2 regions of the Variovorax sp. GW822-FHT04A09 genome follow, and region 1 is predicted to be linked to the other one. Evidence: riboswitches for the same ligand, from Rfam matches in the RefSeq annotation. Region 1 holds a riboswitch; the other holds the start of a gene.
What was found. A riboswitch is a leader RNA that binds a small molecule or an ion and turns the genes downstream of it on or off. The one in region 1 is predicted to bind glycine.

Region 2: it holds a riboswitch for glycine, as region 1 does, so the genes downstream of both, AC1RLW_RS27755 (D-amino acid dehydrogenase) here and gcvT (glycine cleavage system aminomethyltransferase GcvT) in region 1, are expected to answer to the same signal.

What each region holds. Positions count from the first base shown of each region.
Region 1 is NZ_JBXAMV010000001.1:1,692,859-1,700,659, reverse strand. Features, by position in the region: gene AC1RLW_RS07650 (DUF2855 family protein) at 1-436, shown strand, start outside; gene AC1RLW_RS07645 (DUF3014 domain-containing protein) at 578-1,489, shown strand; gene AC1RLW_RS07640 (hypothetical protein) at 1,598-1,846, shown strand; gene gcvP (aminomethyl-transferring glycine dehydrogenase) at 1,878-4,787, opposite strand; gene gcvH (glycine cleavage system protein GcvH) at 4,845-5,216, opposite strand; gene gcvT (glycine cleavage system aminomethyltransferase GcvT) at 5,288-6,460, opposite strand; glycine riboswitch at 6,508-6,612, opposite strand; glycine riboswitch at 6,625-6,715, opposite strand; gene AC1RLW_RS07620 (hypothetical protein) at 6,747-7,283, opposite strand; gene AC1RLW_RS07615 (L,D-transpeptidase Cds6 family protein) at 7,380-7,801, opposite strand, start outside.
Region 2 is NZ_JBXAMV010000007.1:96,898-104,698, forward strand. Features, by position in the region: gene AC1RLW_RS27745 (FIST signal transduction protein) at 1-861, shown strand, start outside; gene AC1RLW_RS27750 (RtcB family protein) at 1,076-2,491, shown strand; gene AC1RLW_RS27755 (D-amino acid dehydrogenase) at 2,511-3,818, opposite strand; glycine riboswitch at 3,910-4,016, opposite strand; glycine riboswitch at 4,061-4,151, opposite strand; gene rfbB (dTDP-glucose 4,6-dehydratase) at 4,269-5,348, shown strand; gene rfbD (dTDP-4-dehydrorhamnose reductase) at 5,345-6,235, shown strand; gene rfbA (glucose-1-phosphate thymidylyltransferase RfbA) at 6,275-7,162, shown strand; gene rfbC (dTDP-4-dehydrorhamnose 3,5-epimerase) at 7,159-7,707, shown strand.

The DNA.
Region 1 (7,801 bases):
GGTGGCCTACGGCGAGATCGCCACGCTCGCGGCCGACGTGCCCACGCTGTACGTCGACTTCGCGGGCCACGACGCGCTGCGCGCCACCGTGCACCACCACTTCGGCGAATCGCTGGTGTACGACTGCTATGCGGGTTCGGCGCAGAAGACCGAATTCCTCGGCGACACCAGCGCGCTGCCCGGCCCCACGCCGAAGCTCTACTTTGCGCCCGTGCAGATCCGCAAGCGCAATGCCGACTGGGGCCCGCAGGAGGTCAACCGCCGCTTCAACGACGCGCAGGGCCGCTTCATCGCCGAGCTGAGCCGCCCGGGCAACCGCTGGATGACGCTGGCGCAGGGCCGCGGCTTCGCGCATGCGCAGGCCGTGATCGCCGACCTGCACGCAGGCCGCGTCGATCCGCGCGAAGCGCACGTGGTGCGCATCGGCGGCGAGTGACAGCGTGAGCGACTGAACTTCGGCGCGGGTGGGGCGTCACAGGGGGTTACGAGAACGTGGCGATCGTGCGGGCCGTGCAGGCCATCCTGGTGCACCATTGCCTTTCGTCTCCCCACTGCCCTTCGCAAAAGGAAACCGCCCATGTCCGACGCCGACTCCCCCCGCGACACCCCTGAATTCCGACCCCGCAAGGAAGCGCCGATGGGCACCATCGTCGGCCTGGCGCTGGTCGTGCTGGTGGCGGCTTATTTCGGCTGGCGCTGGTACCAGCAGCAGCAACTGGCGCCGCTGCCGGCCGCACCCGTGGCCGTCGCGCCGAACGACGCGCCCCCCGAGCCGCCCAAGGCCGAAGAGCCGAAGGGCCCGCAGAACCCGGTCGAGGCGCTGGCCCCGCCCGATGCCGCGCTGCCCGCGCTGGGCAGTTCCGACGCGCGCGTGATGAAGGCGCTCACCGAGTTGCTGGGCGGCAAGGCCGTGGCGGCCTACCTGCAGTCCGACGGCGTGGTGCGGCGCTTCGTCGCCACCGTCGACAACCTGCCGCGCGAGCAGGCGCCCGCGAGCAAGTGGCCCGTGCAGCCCGCGCCGCAGCGCTTCATCACCGAGGGGCCACAGCAGGGCGGCGTGCAGACCATCGCGGCGAACAACGCCGCGCGCTACAACGGCATCGTGATGTTGGCGGGGTCGGTCGATCCGGCCAAGGCAGCAGCGGTATATGCGCGGCTGTACCCGCTGTTCCAGCAGGCGTACGAAGAGCTGGGCTATCCGGGCCGCTATTTCAATGACCGCTTCATCGCCGTGATCGACCACCTGCTGCAGGCGCCTGAGCCCACCGGCCCGGTGCAGGTGAAGCTGGTCGAGGTGAAGGGCGACATCCCCTCGCAGCGGCCCTGGGTGCGCTACGAGTACGCCGATCCGAAGCTCGAATCGCTCTCGGCCGGCCAGAAGATCCTGGTGCGCATGGGGCCCGAGAACGAGCGCAAGATGAAGGCCAGCCTGCGCGGGCTGCGCGCGCAGATCGCCACCGGCGAGATCGCGAAGAAGAAGCAGCCCTGAGGCGCGATGCACTGACAGCGCCCCGCCTGCACGCCCTGTAGGCGCGGGCCGATTGCATGCGGCGCGAAGGGTCGAGATGATTTGCGCCTACGACTTCGAGGGCAAGCCATGAACCTGATGAGCGTCGATCTTTACCAGAGCACCACCGACCCCGGGAAATTCCTGGCGCTTCCCGCCGGCACCGACCCGACCGAACTCATGGGCCCGATGACCTTCGATCGGGACTACGCGCACATCAAGCGCTACCAGGCGGCCTTCGCCTTCGATCCGTCCGAAACCTACGTGGGCGTGAACGCCGCGAAGATCGCCGCGGACCTGCTCACCGTGAAGTGGGCGATGTACCGCCGCGAAGGCTGAATGGCGGGCGGCTGGCGCCGCCTCGCCTTCGTCAGGCCTCTTCGGTTTCCTGGTACTCGCCCACCGGCACGCAGCTGCAGAACAGGTTGCGGTCGCCGTAGACGTTGTCGACGCGCCCGATCGGCGGCCAGTACTTGGCCTGCTTGAGTTCGGCCAGCGGGAACGCGCCGAGTTCGCGCGAGTACGGGTGGCTCCACTCCGTGCCGAGCAGGCTCGCGGCGGTGTGCGGCGCGTGCTTGAGCGGGTTGTCGTCCTTCGACCAGACGCCTTCTTCCACGCGGCGGATCTCGCCGCGGATGGCGATCATCGCGTCGACGAAGCGGTCGAGCTCGGCCAGCGGTTCGCTTTCGGTGGGCTCCACCATCAGCGTGCCGGGCACGGGGAAGCTCAGCGTGGGCGCGTGGAAGCCGTAGTCGATCAGGCGCTTGGCCACGTCTTCGGCGGTGACGCCGCTGGTGTCCTTGAGCGGGCGCAGGTCCAGGATGCACTCGTGCGCGACGTGCCCGTTGGGGCTCGCGTACAGCGTGGGGTAGTGGTCCTTCAGGCGCGCGCTGATGTAGTTGGCGCTCAGGATGGCCGTTTCGGTCGCGGCCTGCAGGCCCTTGGCGCCCATCATGCGGCAGTACATCCAGCTGATCGGCAGCACGGCCGCATTGCCCAGCGGCGCGGCCGACACGGCGCCCACGCCGTTCGAGGGCACGCCGGCCGTGGCATGGCCCGGCAGGTACGGCACGAGGTCCTCGACCACGCAGACCGGACCGACGCCCGGGCCGCCGCCGCCGTGCGGAATGCAGAAGGTCTTGTGCAGGTTCAGGTGGCTCACGTCGCCGCCGAACTCGCCCGGCGCGGCCACGCCGACCAGCGCGTTCATGTTGGCGCCGTCGACGTACACGCGGCCGCCGTGCTCATGCACGAGCTCGCACAGTTCCTTCACGCGCGTTTCGAACACACCGTGCGTGCTGGGGTAGGTGATCATCACGGCGGCCAGGTGGGCGCTGTGCTTCTCGCAGGCGCGCTTGAGGTCGTCCATGTCGACGTTGCCCTGCGCGTCGCAGGCCGTCACCACCACCTGCAGGCCCACCATCTGGGCGCTGGCCGGGTTGGTGCCGTGGGCCGAGGAGGGAATCAGGCAGATGTTGCGGTGGCCCTGGCCCTTGGCTTCATGGAAGGACTTGATGGCCAGCAGGCCCGCGTACTCGCCCTGCGAACCCGCGTTGGGCTGCAGGCTGATGCCCGCGTAGCCGGTGGCCTCGCACAGCCAGGCGCGCAGCTGCGCGTCGAGCTGGGCGTAGCCCTGCAGCTGGTCGGCGGGCGCGAAGGGGTGGATGTTGGCGAACTCGGGCCAGGTGATGGGGATCATCTCGCTGGTTGCGTTGAGCTTCATGGTGCAGCTGCCCAGCGGGATCATGCTGCGGTCGAGCGCGAGGTCCTTGTCCGACAGGCTGCGGATGTAGCGCAGCATCGCCGTTTCGCTCTTGTGGGTGTTGAACACCGGGTGCGTGAGGAAGGCGCTGGTGCGACGCAGGTCCTCGGGAATCAGCGGCGTGGTGCTGGCGGCCAGCTCGTCGAAGCGCGGCATCGCGGTGCCGGCGGGCACGAACAGGGCCCACAGGGTCTCGATGTCGGCGCGCGTGGTGGTTTCGTCCAGCGAGATGCCCAGGTGCTGCTGCAGGCGCTGGCGCAGGTTGACGCCGCCGGCCTGCGCGCGTTCGATGATCGCGGCCGTGTCGTCGCCGGTGCGGATCGTCAGCGAGTCGAAGGCGGTGGTGTTCACCGGCTCGCGGCCCATCTGCGACAGGCCCTTGGCGAGGATGGCGGTGAGCACGGCCACGCGCTGCGCGATGCGCGTGAGGCCGTCGGGGCCGTGGTACACGGCGTACATGCTGGCGACCACGGCCGGCAGCACCTGCGCGGTGCAGATGTTCGAGGTGGCCTTCTCGCGGCGGATGTGCTGCTCGCGCGTCTGCAGCGCGAGGCGGTAGGCCGGCTGGCCGTGCGTGTCGACGCTCACGCCGACGAGGCGGCCGGGCAGCGAGCGCTTGAACGAATCGCGGCAGGCGAGGTAGGCGGCATGCGGGCCGCCGTTGCACAGCGGCATGCCGAAGCGCTGCGTGGTGCCGCAGACGATGTCGGCATCGAACTCGCCGGGGGCGACCAGCAGCGTCAGCGCCAGCAGGTCGGCCGCGACGATGAAGGCGGCGTCGCACTGGTGTGCGTGGCCCGCGAGCGGGCGCAGGTCGTGCACGTGGCCGGTGGTGGCGGGGTACTGCGCGAGCACGCCGAAGAACTCGCCGCTCACCATCAGGTGCGGCAGCGTTTCCGACACGGTGCTCACCTTGACCTCGATGCCCAGCGGCGCGGCGCGCGTCTTGATGACTTCGATGGTCTGCGGATGGCAGTCGCCCGACACGAGGAACACGTTGCTCTTGCTCTTCACGCTGCGCTTGGCGAGCGTCATGGCCTCGGCGGCGGCCGTGGCCTCGTCGAGCATCGAGGCGTTGGCGATGGCCATGCCCGTGAGGTCGCACACCATCGTCTGGAAGTTGAGCAGGGCTTCCATGCGGCCCTGCGAGATCTCGGCCTGGTAGGGCGTGTAGGCGGTGTACCAGGCGGGGTTCTCCAGGATGTTGCGCAGGATCACGCCCGGCGTGTGCGTGCCGTAATAGCCCTGGCCGATGAAGCTCTTGAACACCTTGTTCTTCGACGCCAGCGTCTTCAGCTCGGCCAGCGCGTCGGCCTCCGTGACCGGCGCGGGCAGGCGCATCGGCCGGGCGCGGCGGATGGCTGCGGGCACGATGCCGTCGATGAGCTCCGCGCGCGTTTCCGAGCCGATCACCGGCAGCATGCGCGCCTCGTCCGCCGCATCGATGCCGATGTGGCGGGCGAGGAATTCTTCGGCGTTCTCTAGTTCTTGCAAAGAGGGAAGGGCGGGAATCGGCATGGCGGTGAAGGCTCGGGGAGAAGGAACGAAGGTGCGAGGAAGCTGCTGTTCAGCGGATCAGGATTCGGCGGCGAACTTGTCGTAGCTGGCGGCGTCGAGCAGGGCGTCGAGCTGCGCGGGCTCGCTCAGCTTGACCTTGAAGAACCAGCCGGCGGCCAGCGGGTCGCTGTTGGCCAGCGACGGGTCGGCGCGCAGCGCTTCGTTCACTTCGGTGATCTCGCCCGACACGGGCATGAACACATCGGCGGCGGCCTTCACCGACTCGACCACACCGGCGACTTCGCCCTGCGCGAAGGTCTTGCCCACTTCAGGCAGGTCGACGAACACCACGTCGCCCAGCGCGTCCTGCGCATGCACGGTGATGCCGACGGTGGCGGCGCCGCCTTCGGCCGCCACCCATTCGTGGTCCTTGGTGTATTTGATGCTCATGAAAAAACTCCTCGTGGAAAAAATGGAATCGGGGTGCAGAGCCTAGCCGGGTCTGCGGGGTTCAGTGTCGGTCAGCCGCGGTAGTAGCGCGTCGGAACGAAGGGCATGGTCGAGACCTCCATCGGCACCGGCTTGCCGCGCACGATGGCCTGCACGCGCGTGCCGGGCTCGGCGAAGGCGGCGGCTACGTAGCCCATGGCCACGCAGCGGTCGGCTGTGGGGCCGAGCAGGCCGCTGGTGACGGCGCCGATGTCGTGGCCTTCGAGCGACTGCAGCAGCGTACCGTCGCGCACCGGGATGCGTTCCAGTGCCACGAGGCCGACGCGTTTGCGCGTGAGCGTCTTGTGGTCGGTGTGGCCGGCCGCGCCCGAGGCGACGGCGGCCAGCTGGGCCAGCACCTTGGCCGCGCCCGGAAAACCGCCTTCGCGCGCACCGCCCGCGCGACGCACCTTCTGGATCGCCCAGTTGAGCGAGGCTTCGACCGGGGTGGTGGTGGTGTCGATGTCGTTGCCGTACAGGCACAGGCCGGCTTCGAGCCGCAGCGAGTTGCGCGCGCCCAGGCCGACGGGCTTCACCTCGGGCTGCGCGAGCAGCAGGCGGGCGAGGGCGTCGGCATCCTTGGCGGCCACCGAGATCTCGAAGCCGTCTTCGCCGGTGTAGCCGCTGCGGGTGACGAAGGCCGCGATGCCGCCGATCTGCACCGCGCCGCCGGTCATGAACACGAAGCGCTCGATGCCGGGCGACAGGCGCGCCAGCGTGGCGGCGGCCTGCGGACCCTGCAGCGCCAGCAGCGCGTGGTCGGGCAGGGGCTGCACCTGGCAGCGCGCGCCGATCCTGGCCTGGATGTGGGCGATGTCGGCCACCTTGCAGGCGCCGTTCACGATCACGAAGAGCGAGCCATTGCCTTCGTTGAAGAACATCAGGTCGTCGAGGATGCCGCCCTCGTCGTTCAGCAGCAGGCCGTAGCGCTGCTTGCCGGCGGGCAGATCGACCACGTCGACGGGCATCAGGGTTTCGAACGCGGCGGCGGCATCGGGGCCGACGAGGCGCAGCTGGCCCATGTGCGAGATGTCGAACAGGCCGGCCGCATCGCGCGTGTGCTTGTGCTCGGCCATGAGGCCGGCGGGGTACTGCACGGGCATGGAATAGCCGGCGAAGGGCACCATGCGGGCGCCGAGCTCCACGTGGAGGTCGTACAGCGGGGTCTTGAGAAGTTGGGCGTCGGAAGCGGAGGAAGCGGCCACGGGGCACTCCAAAGGGGCAGTCGAAATCCATGGCTGCAACGCCACGGGCCACCCCTGCTGTCCGCTTTACCTGAGAGATTCGCCCCACGATCGGGGTTTGCTCCTTCGGTGGGCCGCATGCAATGCCACGGCCTCTCTCCAGCAAGGAAACGCCGGTGGTTGCCGGCGTCTTGTCAGTCCTTTTGCCTGAGCGTTCGGGGAACCCCTGCGCCTTCGGCGGCCCCGTCGCGCGGGGCTCTCTCCTGACCCGGCGAGTGTAGTGGATCGCGGGGCCGGGGCTGGCGGCTCAGTGCACGGTTTCCGCCGGCGGCAGCAGCTTGTCGATGCGCTCGCGCAGCGAGTCGGCGCGCTCGGGGCCGGCGGCCTTCTCGATCTCGGAGAGCATCAGCGCGGCGATGGTCAGCATGGCCTCGCGGTCGCGGGCCTCGCGCAGGGCGTCGCGCATCTGGTTGGCGAAGCGCGGGTCGCGGCGCACGAACATGCGCTCGCAGATGTCGAACAGGAACATGCGCGTGGTGGCCAGCGAGCGCTTGCCGTCGAAGCTGTCGGCCGAGGTGGCGACCTGGATCGGCTCGGCGGCGGGGACGGGCGTGGGGGCCGGTGCAGGCGGTGGCGCGACCGGCCGCGCAACCTGCAGGTAGCCGCGCTGCATCAGCCCCTGGATCGCCTGCTCGGCCTCGACGCGGCTGGGGAACAGCGGGCTGAAGTCGGTCAGCGAGCGCCGGCCGTCGGCCATGAGCAGCAGGGCGCGCTCACGCTGGCTGAGCGTGCGCTGCCCGGCCTGGAGTTCGTCGCGTGCCTTCTCGGTCTTGGTGGGGAACATGGCGGCCACAGCTTTCGGAGGTCGAAGGCTGCAGCATCGTTGCAAGTGGTGACATCTTCGTGAACCATTTGCCTTACAGGGACAAGGCGGCGCGCGTCAGTTGCCCGCGCTCTCCTTGCGGATCAGCCAGCGCGGGCCCACGCGCTGCAGCTCGAGGGTCTTGCGGTCGGTCTCGGTGAGCGCGTCGGCGCTGTAGACCTGCCGGAACTGCGCGCTGGCCGAGGTGCCCTGAACGCTGATCACCAGCCCCTCGATGCCCACGCTGATGCGCGACTTGCCCGTGATGCGGGCGCGCCGGTCGGCCTCCCAGCGCTCGCGGGTCTGGCCGCGCGCGGGGGTGAAGTCGCTCGCGTAGGCCGCGAGGTAGCGCTCCACGTCGCGCGCGGACCAGGCGGCGGCCCAGGCGCGCACGGCGCTTTCCACTTCGGCGAGGTGGGTGACGGGATTGGTGGGATTGGCGGGGGCGGCTGCTGGTGCAACGGCTGCAACGGGCGCGGCGGCCGGTGTGGCCGCGATAC
Region 2 (7,801 bases), on a different contig from region 1:
GGCGAGATGGCGGGGCGCACCGACACCGGCTACCTGTTCGGCGGGCTCTCGTCCGGCCGCGGCGGGGCGCTGCAGTTCGCGGTCGGCGGCAACGGCAACATCCGCGGCCATGGGGCCGCGGGCGGCGTGTTCTCGGGCGGCCTGTCGGGCGTGGTGTTCGGCGAGGGCGTGCGGCTGGTGTCGCGCGTCACGCAGGGCTGCCAGCCGCTGCGCACGGGCGGCGCGCGCGAGCGCGAGATCACCGAGGCCGACGGCAACCTCCTGCTGTCGCTCGACGGCGAGCCGGCGCTCGACGTGCTGCTGGCCGACCTACAGGTGTCGCTGGACCGGCCGCAGGAGGCCATCGACGCCGTGCGCAACACGCTGGTCGGCCTGGCCGACGCGGGCAGCGACGGCATCCGCCGCACCGGCGACCTGGGCGCCGACGTGCTGGTGCGCCACATCATCGGCCTCGACCCGACGCGGCGCGGCATCGCCATTGCCGACAACGCCGAGGCCGGCATGCGGCTGAGTTTCTGCCGCCGCAACGCGCAGGCGGCGCGCGCCGACCTGATGCGCATCTGCGCCGAGATCCGCGAAGAGCTCGAGCCCGAAGAGCAGACGCTGGCCACCGCGCGCGCCGTGGCGGCGGGCGAGGCCGAGGCCGCGCCGCATCCCGCGCGGCGCATCGCGGGCGCGGTGTACGTGAGCTGCTCGGGGCGCGGCGGCCCGCACTTCGGCGCACCGGGCGCCGAATTGCAGATCGTGCGGCATGCGCTGGGCGACGTGCCGCTGGTCGGCTTCTTCGCCGCCGGCGAGATCGCGCGCCATCACCTGTACGGCTACACCGGCGTGCTGACGGTGTTCACCGCGCCGGACTGACTGGCTGACTGACGGGAAAAAACGACGCGCGCGCCTGCGCGTTGTTTTCGCAAGCGCTTCGCGTCGATAGAATCCGCCCGCTTTCTTGAATCTCTGCTGCTGCAAGAAAGAGTGATCCGCGCGCCCCGAGGCACGCGGTCGATCTCTTTCGCCCCGCCACGCGATGTGACGGGGCCCGGAAACCGACACGGTTTCCCCGAATGGAATTGCAGCCATGGGCAGCCCTACCAATAGTCATTTTTCGAGACTCCAGCGCGCCTTTTCGCGCGCGAACATCGCCGTCGACTACCGCGATGGCATCTATCACCTGCGCAACGAAGCCGCGCAGGCGACCGTGCTTCTGCCGCAGAGCCTGCCGCTGGAAGAAAAAGCCGTGAACCAGCTGCTGGCCTTCGCCAGCGTGCGCTCGCCCGACGGCGCGCACGGCGTGTGCAAGGCCTGCGCGACGCCGGACTTCCATCCGGGCTCGGTCGCGCCGGTGGGCAGCGTCGTCGCCACCGATGGCGACTTCGTGATTCCCGCCGCGGTCGGCACCGACATCAACTGCGGCATGCGCCTGCTGACCACCGGCCTCACGCTGGACCAGGTGGCGCCGCACAAGACGCAGCTGCTCGCGCGGCTCACGCGCAGCCTGCTCGACAACGGGCGCGACGTGCCGGTGCACACGGCGGCGTTTCGCGCGCTGTTCGACGACGGGCCGGCCGCGTTCCTGGACGCCGTGCGCAACGAGGGGCTCTGGGCGGCCTGCGACCGCGACCGGCTGCGGGCCGAGATTGGCGCGTGCATCGGCCTGGCGAGCTTCGGCGGGCAGTCGCGGCACGCACCGTCGGCCTACACCGGCGCGCGCCACGAGGTGTTCCGCGATCCGTGCCTGGGCACGCCGGGCAGCGGCAACCACTTCGTCGAGCTGCAGGTGGTCGACCAGGTGATGGACCGGCACGCGGCCTACCGCGCGGGGCTCAAGGCGGGCGAGGTCGTGGTGATGATCCACAGCGGCTCGCGCGACATCGGGTTCCATGTCGGCGGCCGCTGGATGGACCGCGCGCGGGCCGAGTGGCCGCAGGGCCTGCGCCATCCGAAGAGCGGGCTGTACGGGCTGGCCGGGCCGCTGGCGCAGGAGTACCTGGAAGCCATGGGCGTGGCCGCGCGCTATGCGTGGGCCAATCGCGTCGTGCTGGCCGAGCTGGTGCGCAAGGACTTCGCCGAATTGCTCGGCGCCACGGCGTCGACGATGGTGGTCGACGTGCCGCACAACGTGGTGCTCCGCGAGCACGGCATGAACATCCATCGCAAGGGCGCGACGCCGGCGCACGCGGGCGACCTGGCGCTGATTCCTGGGTCGATGGGCGATCACTCGTACCTTGCGACCGGGCTGGGGCATGAAGACTGGCTGTGGTCGTGCAGCCATGGTGCCGGCCGGCGCATGCGGCGGCAGGAAGTGCGCGCGATGCGGCCCGCACCCGACGACGCCGATGCCAGCTGGCAATGCGTGACGCTGCGCGAAGAGCGCCGCATCGAGGAGGCGCCGCAGGCCTACAAGCCGATCGGCGCGGTGATCGAGGCGCAGGAAAGCGCGGGGCTCATCCGCTGCGCCGTGCGGCTCAAGCCCTGGGTCACGTTCAAGGCGTGACCCGAGGGCAGGTGCCGCGTCAACCCAGTGCGGGCTGCACGGCGCGCGGCGCGGGTGCCGGCATGCCGGCGAACGCGAAGTCGACCTCGGGCGCCAGCCCGCTCACGATGCGCGCGATCGACTTGCCCGAGCCGCAGGCGTGCGTCCAGCCGAGCGTGCCGTGGCCGGTGTTGAGGAACAGGTTCGGCAGCTTGGTCTTGCCGATCAGCGGCACGTTGCTCGGCGTGGCCGGGCGCAGGCCAGTCCAGAACTGCGCGCGCTCGGTGTCGCCGGCGCCGGGGAAGAGCTCCTCGACGCGCCGCACGATGGCTTCGCAGCGCACGCGGTTCAGGTCGCGGTCGTAGCCGTTGAGTTCGGCCGTGCCGGCGATGCGCAGGCGGTCGCCCGACTCGGAGGTGTAGCGCGAGAACACCAGCTTGTATTCGTCGTCGGTGAGCGAGACCTGGTGCGCCTTCGACGCGTCCTTCACGGGCAGCGTCACCGAGTAGCCCTTGGCCGGGTAGATCGGCAGGCGGATGCCCAGCGGCGCGGCGTACAGCGGGCTCAGCGAACCCATCGCAAGCACGAAGGCGTCGCCACGGATGCGCTGGAAGCGGCCTTCGTTGTCGGTCGCCTCGACGTGGTCGATGCTGCCGCCGGCTTCGCGCAGCGCAGTCACCGTGTGGCTCATGAGGAACTTCACGCCGGCCGCCTCGGCCAGCTTCACGAGCTCGCGCGCGAAGCGGTTGGCGTCGCCCGACTCGTCTTCGGCGGTGTAGGTGGCGCCGGCGAGTTGCGGGCGGATGTGGGCGAGGGCGGGTTCGATCCTGATGGCCTCGTCGGCGGAGATGACCAGCCGCTCGCAGCCCAGGGCACGCATCTGCTCGGCGGGCTTGAGGGCGCCGTCGAATTCTTTTTGCGTCGTGTAGAAGTGCAGGATGCCTTGCGTGCGCTGGTCATAGCTCAGGCCGGTGTCTCGACGCAATTGCTGCAACATTTCCCGGCTGTATGTACCGAGACGAACGATCTGTTCGATGTTGTGGCGGGTGCGCGTGGGGGTGCATTCGCGCAGGAACTGCAGGCCCCAGAGCCATTGGCGCATGTCGGCGCGGATGCGAAACAGCAGCGGGGCATCTTCCTTGCCGAGCCATTGCAGCACCTTCAGCGGCGCACTCGGATTGGCCCAGGGTTCGGCATGGCTGACCGAGATCTGGCCGCCGTTGGCGAAGCTGGTTTCGGCGGCCGGGGTGGCCTGCCGGTCGATCACGGTCACCTCGTGGCCGAGTTGCTGGAGGTAGTAGGCCGAAGTCACGCCGAGCAGGCCGGCGCCAAGAACGATCACACGCATTGCAAGTACCTTTGAGTTTGCAGCGCTTGAACGGCGGGCGTGGAGTGCTATTGAAAAAATAGCAAGCAACCGGACGACCGATGTCCAAGTTGCCGCTCCCCCTGTCCTCGGTACCTGAGAGATTCACCCTGCTGCACCCGCAGCGGGTTTGCTCCTTCGGTGCGCCACATGGCGTGGCGGCTCTCCAGACGGCTGTATCGATGAGTGCAGTACTGACCCCTTGCCGAAGTTCCTGGGCGTTGCCTGGAATTTCGTCGGGCCGACCTGAGCGTTTATGGGAGTTTGCGCCTTCGGTAGGGCCTCCGTGGAGGCCCGCTCTCCTGCAATTGTTGGCGATTGTAGGCGGGCCCCGCAAGCCGGCCAAGCCCTGTACATCGGCACTTCACACCGATGGGATAATTGAATGTTGATTTTTGGTAAAGCAAACTTTTTTCTACAGGTGGGGACCTCATGATCCTGGTTACCGGCGGCGCAGGCTTCATTGGCGCCAATTTCGTGCTCGACTGGATCGCGCAGGGCAACGAGCCCGTCGTGAACCTCGACAAGCTGACCTATGCGGGCAACCTCGAGACCCTCGCGTCGCTCAAGGGCAACGCGAACCACGTCTTCGTGCAGGGCGACATCGGCGACAGCGCGCTGCTCGATCGCCTGCTGGCCGAGCACAAACCCCGTGCCGTTGTGAACTTTGCCGCGGAATCGCATGTGGATCGCTCGATCCACGGCCCGGAAGACTTCGTGCAGACCAACGTGCTCGGCACCTTCCGCCTGCTCGAATCGGTGCGCGGTTACTGGAACGCCCTGCCGGCCGACCAGAAGGCGGCCTTCCGCTTCCTGCATGTGTCGACCGACGAGGTCTACGGCTCGCTCTCCAAGACCGACCCGGCCTTTACCGAAGAGAACAAGTACGAGCCCAACAGCCCGTACTCGGCCAGCAAGGCCGCCAGCGACCACCTCGTGCGCGCCTGGCACCACACCTACGGCCTGCCGGTGGTCACCACCAACTGCTCGAACAACTACGGCCCGTTCCACTTCCCCGAGAAGCTGATCCCGCTGATGATCGTCAACGCACTGGCCGGCAAGAACCTGCCCGTGTACGGCGACGGCATGCAGGTGCGCGACTGGCTCTACGTGAAGGATCACTGCAGCGCCATCCGCCGCGTGCTCGAGGCCGGCAAGCTCGGTGAGACCTACAACGTCGGCGGCTGGAACGAGAAGCCCAACATCGAGATCGTCAACACCGTGTGCGCGCTGCTCGACGAGCTGAGCCCCCGCGCCGACGGAAAGCCGTACAAGGAACAGATCACCTACGTCACGGACCGCCCGGGCCACGACCGCCGCTACGCCATCGATGCACGCAAGCTCGAGGCCGAGCTTGGCTGGAAGCCCGCCGAGACCTTCGATACCGGCATCCGCAAGACCGTCGAGTGGTACCTCGCCAACGGCGAGTGGGTGCGCAACGTGCAAAGCGGCGCGTACCGCGAATGGGTCGAGAAGCAGTACGACGCCGCACCCGCAAAGGCTTCCGCATGAAGTTGCTGCTGCTCGGCAAAGGTGGACAGGTCGGCTGGGAGCTGCAGCGCAGCCTCGCGCCGCTCGGCGAAGTGGTCGCACTGGACTTCGACAGCACCGACTTCCACGCCGACTTCAGCCGCCCCGAGCAGCTGGCCGCCACGGTGCTGGCGGTGCGCCCCGACGTCATCGTCAATGCCGCCGCGCACACCGCCGTCGACAAGGCCGAGAGCGAGCCCGACTTCGCGCGCAAGCTCAACGCCACCTCGCCCGGCGTGGTGGCCGAGGCCGCGCAGCAGATCGGCGCGCTGATGGTGCATTACTCCACCGACTACGTCTTCGACGGCAGCGGCACCCGCCCCTGGAAAGAAGACGACGCGACCGGCCCGCTCAGCGTGTACGGCCAGACCAAGCTCGAAGGCGAGCAGCTGGTGGCGCAGCATTGCGCGAAGCACCTGATCTTTCGCACCAGCTGGGTGTACGCCGCACGCGGCGGCAACTTCGCCAAGACCATGCTGCGCCTGGCCAAGGAGCGCGACAAGCTCACGGTCATCGACGACCAGTTCGGCGCCCCCACCGGGGCTGAGTTGCTGGCCGACATCACCGCGCACGCCATCCGCGCCACCTTGCAAGACCCGACCAAGGCCGGGCTGTACCACGCCATCGCCGGCGGCGAGACCACGTGGCACGGCTACGCGCGCTTCGTGCTCGAGATGGCGCAGCAGGCCGGCGTCGAACTCAAGGCCGGCCCGCAGGCCGTGGAGGCCGTGCCCACCAGCGCCTTTCCGACGCCCGCGAAGCGGCCGCACAACTCGCGGCTCGACACCACCAAGCTGCAGACCACCTTCGGCCTGCGCCTGCCGCCTTGGCAGGAAGGCGTGGCACGCATGCTGCGCGAGACGCTCTGACCGACTGATTTTTCCTGCCCCTCACAGAAGAAGACTCCCATGACGCAACGCAAAGGCATCATCCTTGCCGGTGGCTCCGGCACCCGCCTGCACCCGGCCACGCTCGCCATGAGCAAGCAACTGCTGCCGGTGTACGACAAGCCCATGATCTATTACCCGCTGAGCACCCTGATGCTCGGCGGCATGCGCGACATCCTGATCATCAGCACGCCGCAGGACACGCCGCGCTTCCAGCAGCTGCTGGGCGACGGCAGCCAATGGGGCATCAACCTGCAGTACGCGGTGCAGCCGAGTCCCGATGGCCTGGCGCAGGCGTTCATCATTGGCGACAAGTTCGTGGGGAATTCGCCGAGTGCGCTGGTGCTGGGGGACAACATCTTCTATGGGCATGACTTTGCCCATCTGCTGTCGGACGCTGATGCGAAGCAAAGCGGTGCGACCGTGTTCGCGTACCACGTGCATGACCCGGAGCGCTACGGTGTGGTGGCCTTCGACGCCCACGGCAAGGCCAGCAGCATCGAAGAGAAGCCCGTCAAGCCCAAGAGCAGTTACGCCGTGACCGGTCTGTACTTCTATGACAACCAGGTGGTCGACATCGCGAAGGCCGTGAAGCCCAGCTCGCGTGGCGAACTGGAAATCACCGCTGTCAACCAAGCCTATCTGGACCTCAACCAGCTGAATGTGCAGATCATGCAGCGCGGCTATGCGTGGCTGGATACCGGCACGCACGAAAGCCTGCTCGAAGCGGGGCAGTTCATCGCGACGCTGGAACATCGGCAAGGGCTGAAGATCGCGTGTCCTGAAGAGATTGCTTGGCGCAATGGCTTCATTGACCGCGCGCAGCTCGAAAAGCTTGCTGCACCGTTGCAGAAGAACGGCTATGGCAAGTACCTGAACCACTTGCTGGCCGAAGAGGTGCGCTCGTGAAGGCCATCCAAACCGAGATCCCCGACGTTTTGATCATCGAGCCGAAGGTCTTCGGCGATGCGCGCGGCTTCTTCTTCGAGAGCTTCAATCAGGCCGCATTTGACGCCGCCGTGGGAGAACATGTTTCCTTCGTGCAAGACAACCATTCACGGTCTGCAAAAGGCGTGCTGCGCGGGCTTCATTATCAGATTCAGCAACCGCAAGGAAAGTTGGTGCGGGTAACGCGCGGCACGGTCTATGACGTGGCTGTAGATATCCGCAAATCGTCCCCAACGTTCGGTCGATGGGTCGGTGTGGAGCTCAGTGAGCAAAATCAAAAGCAATTCTGGGTGCCAGCAGGCTTTGCGCACGGATTTCTTGTCTTGAGTGAGTCGGCAGATTTTTTGTACAAGACAACGGAATACTATGCGCCTTCCCACGAAAAATGCATCGTATGGAATGACGCCGATTTGAATATCCAATGGCCTGTCGCCGGGTTGAACCCTTTGTTATCTCAAAAGGATCAGCAAGGGTCCAGTTTTGCAGAAGCTGCTCTATTTGAATGAATGTTGCCTTGTCGGCCCAGCAGCCGATGCGGAAAAATGGCTTTAGCCAGGTGAGTCGATGGCTTTCATCAGGATCGATTTGAAGGGTTGTGTT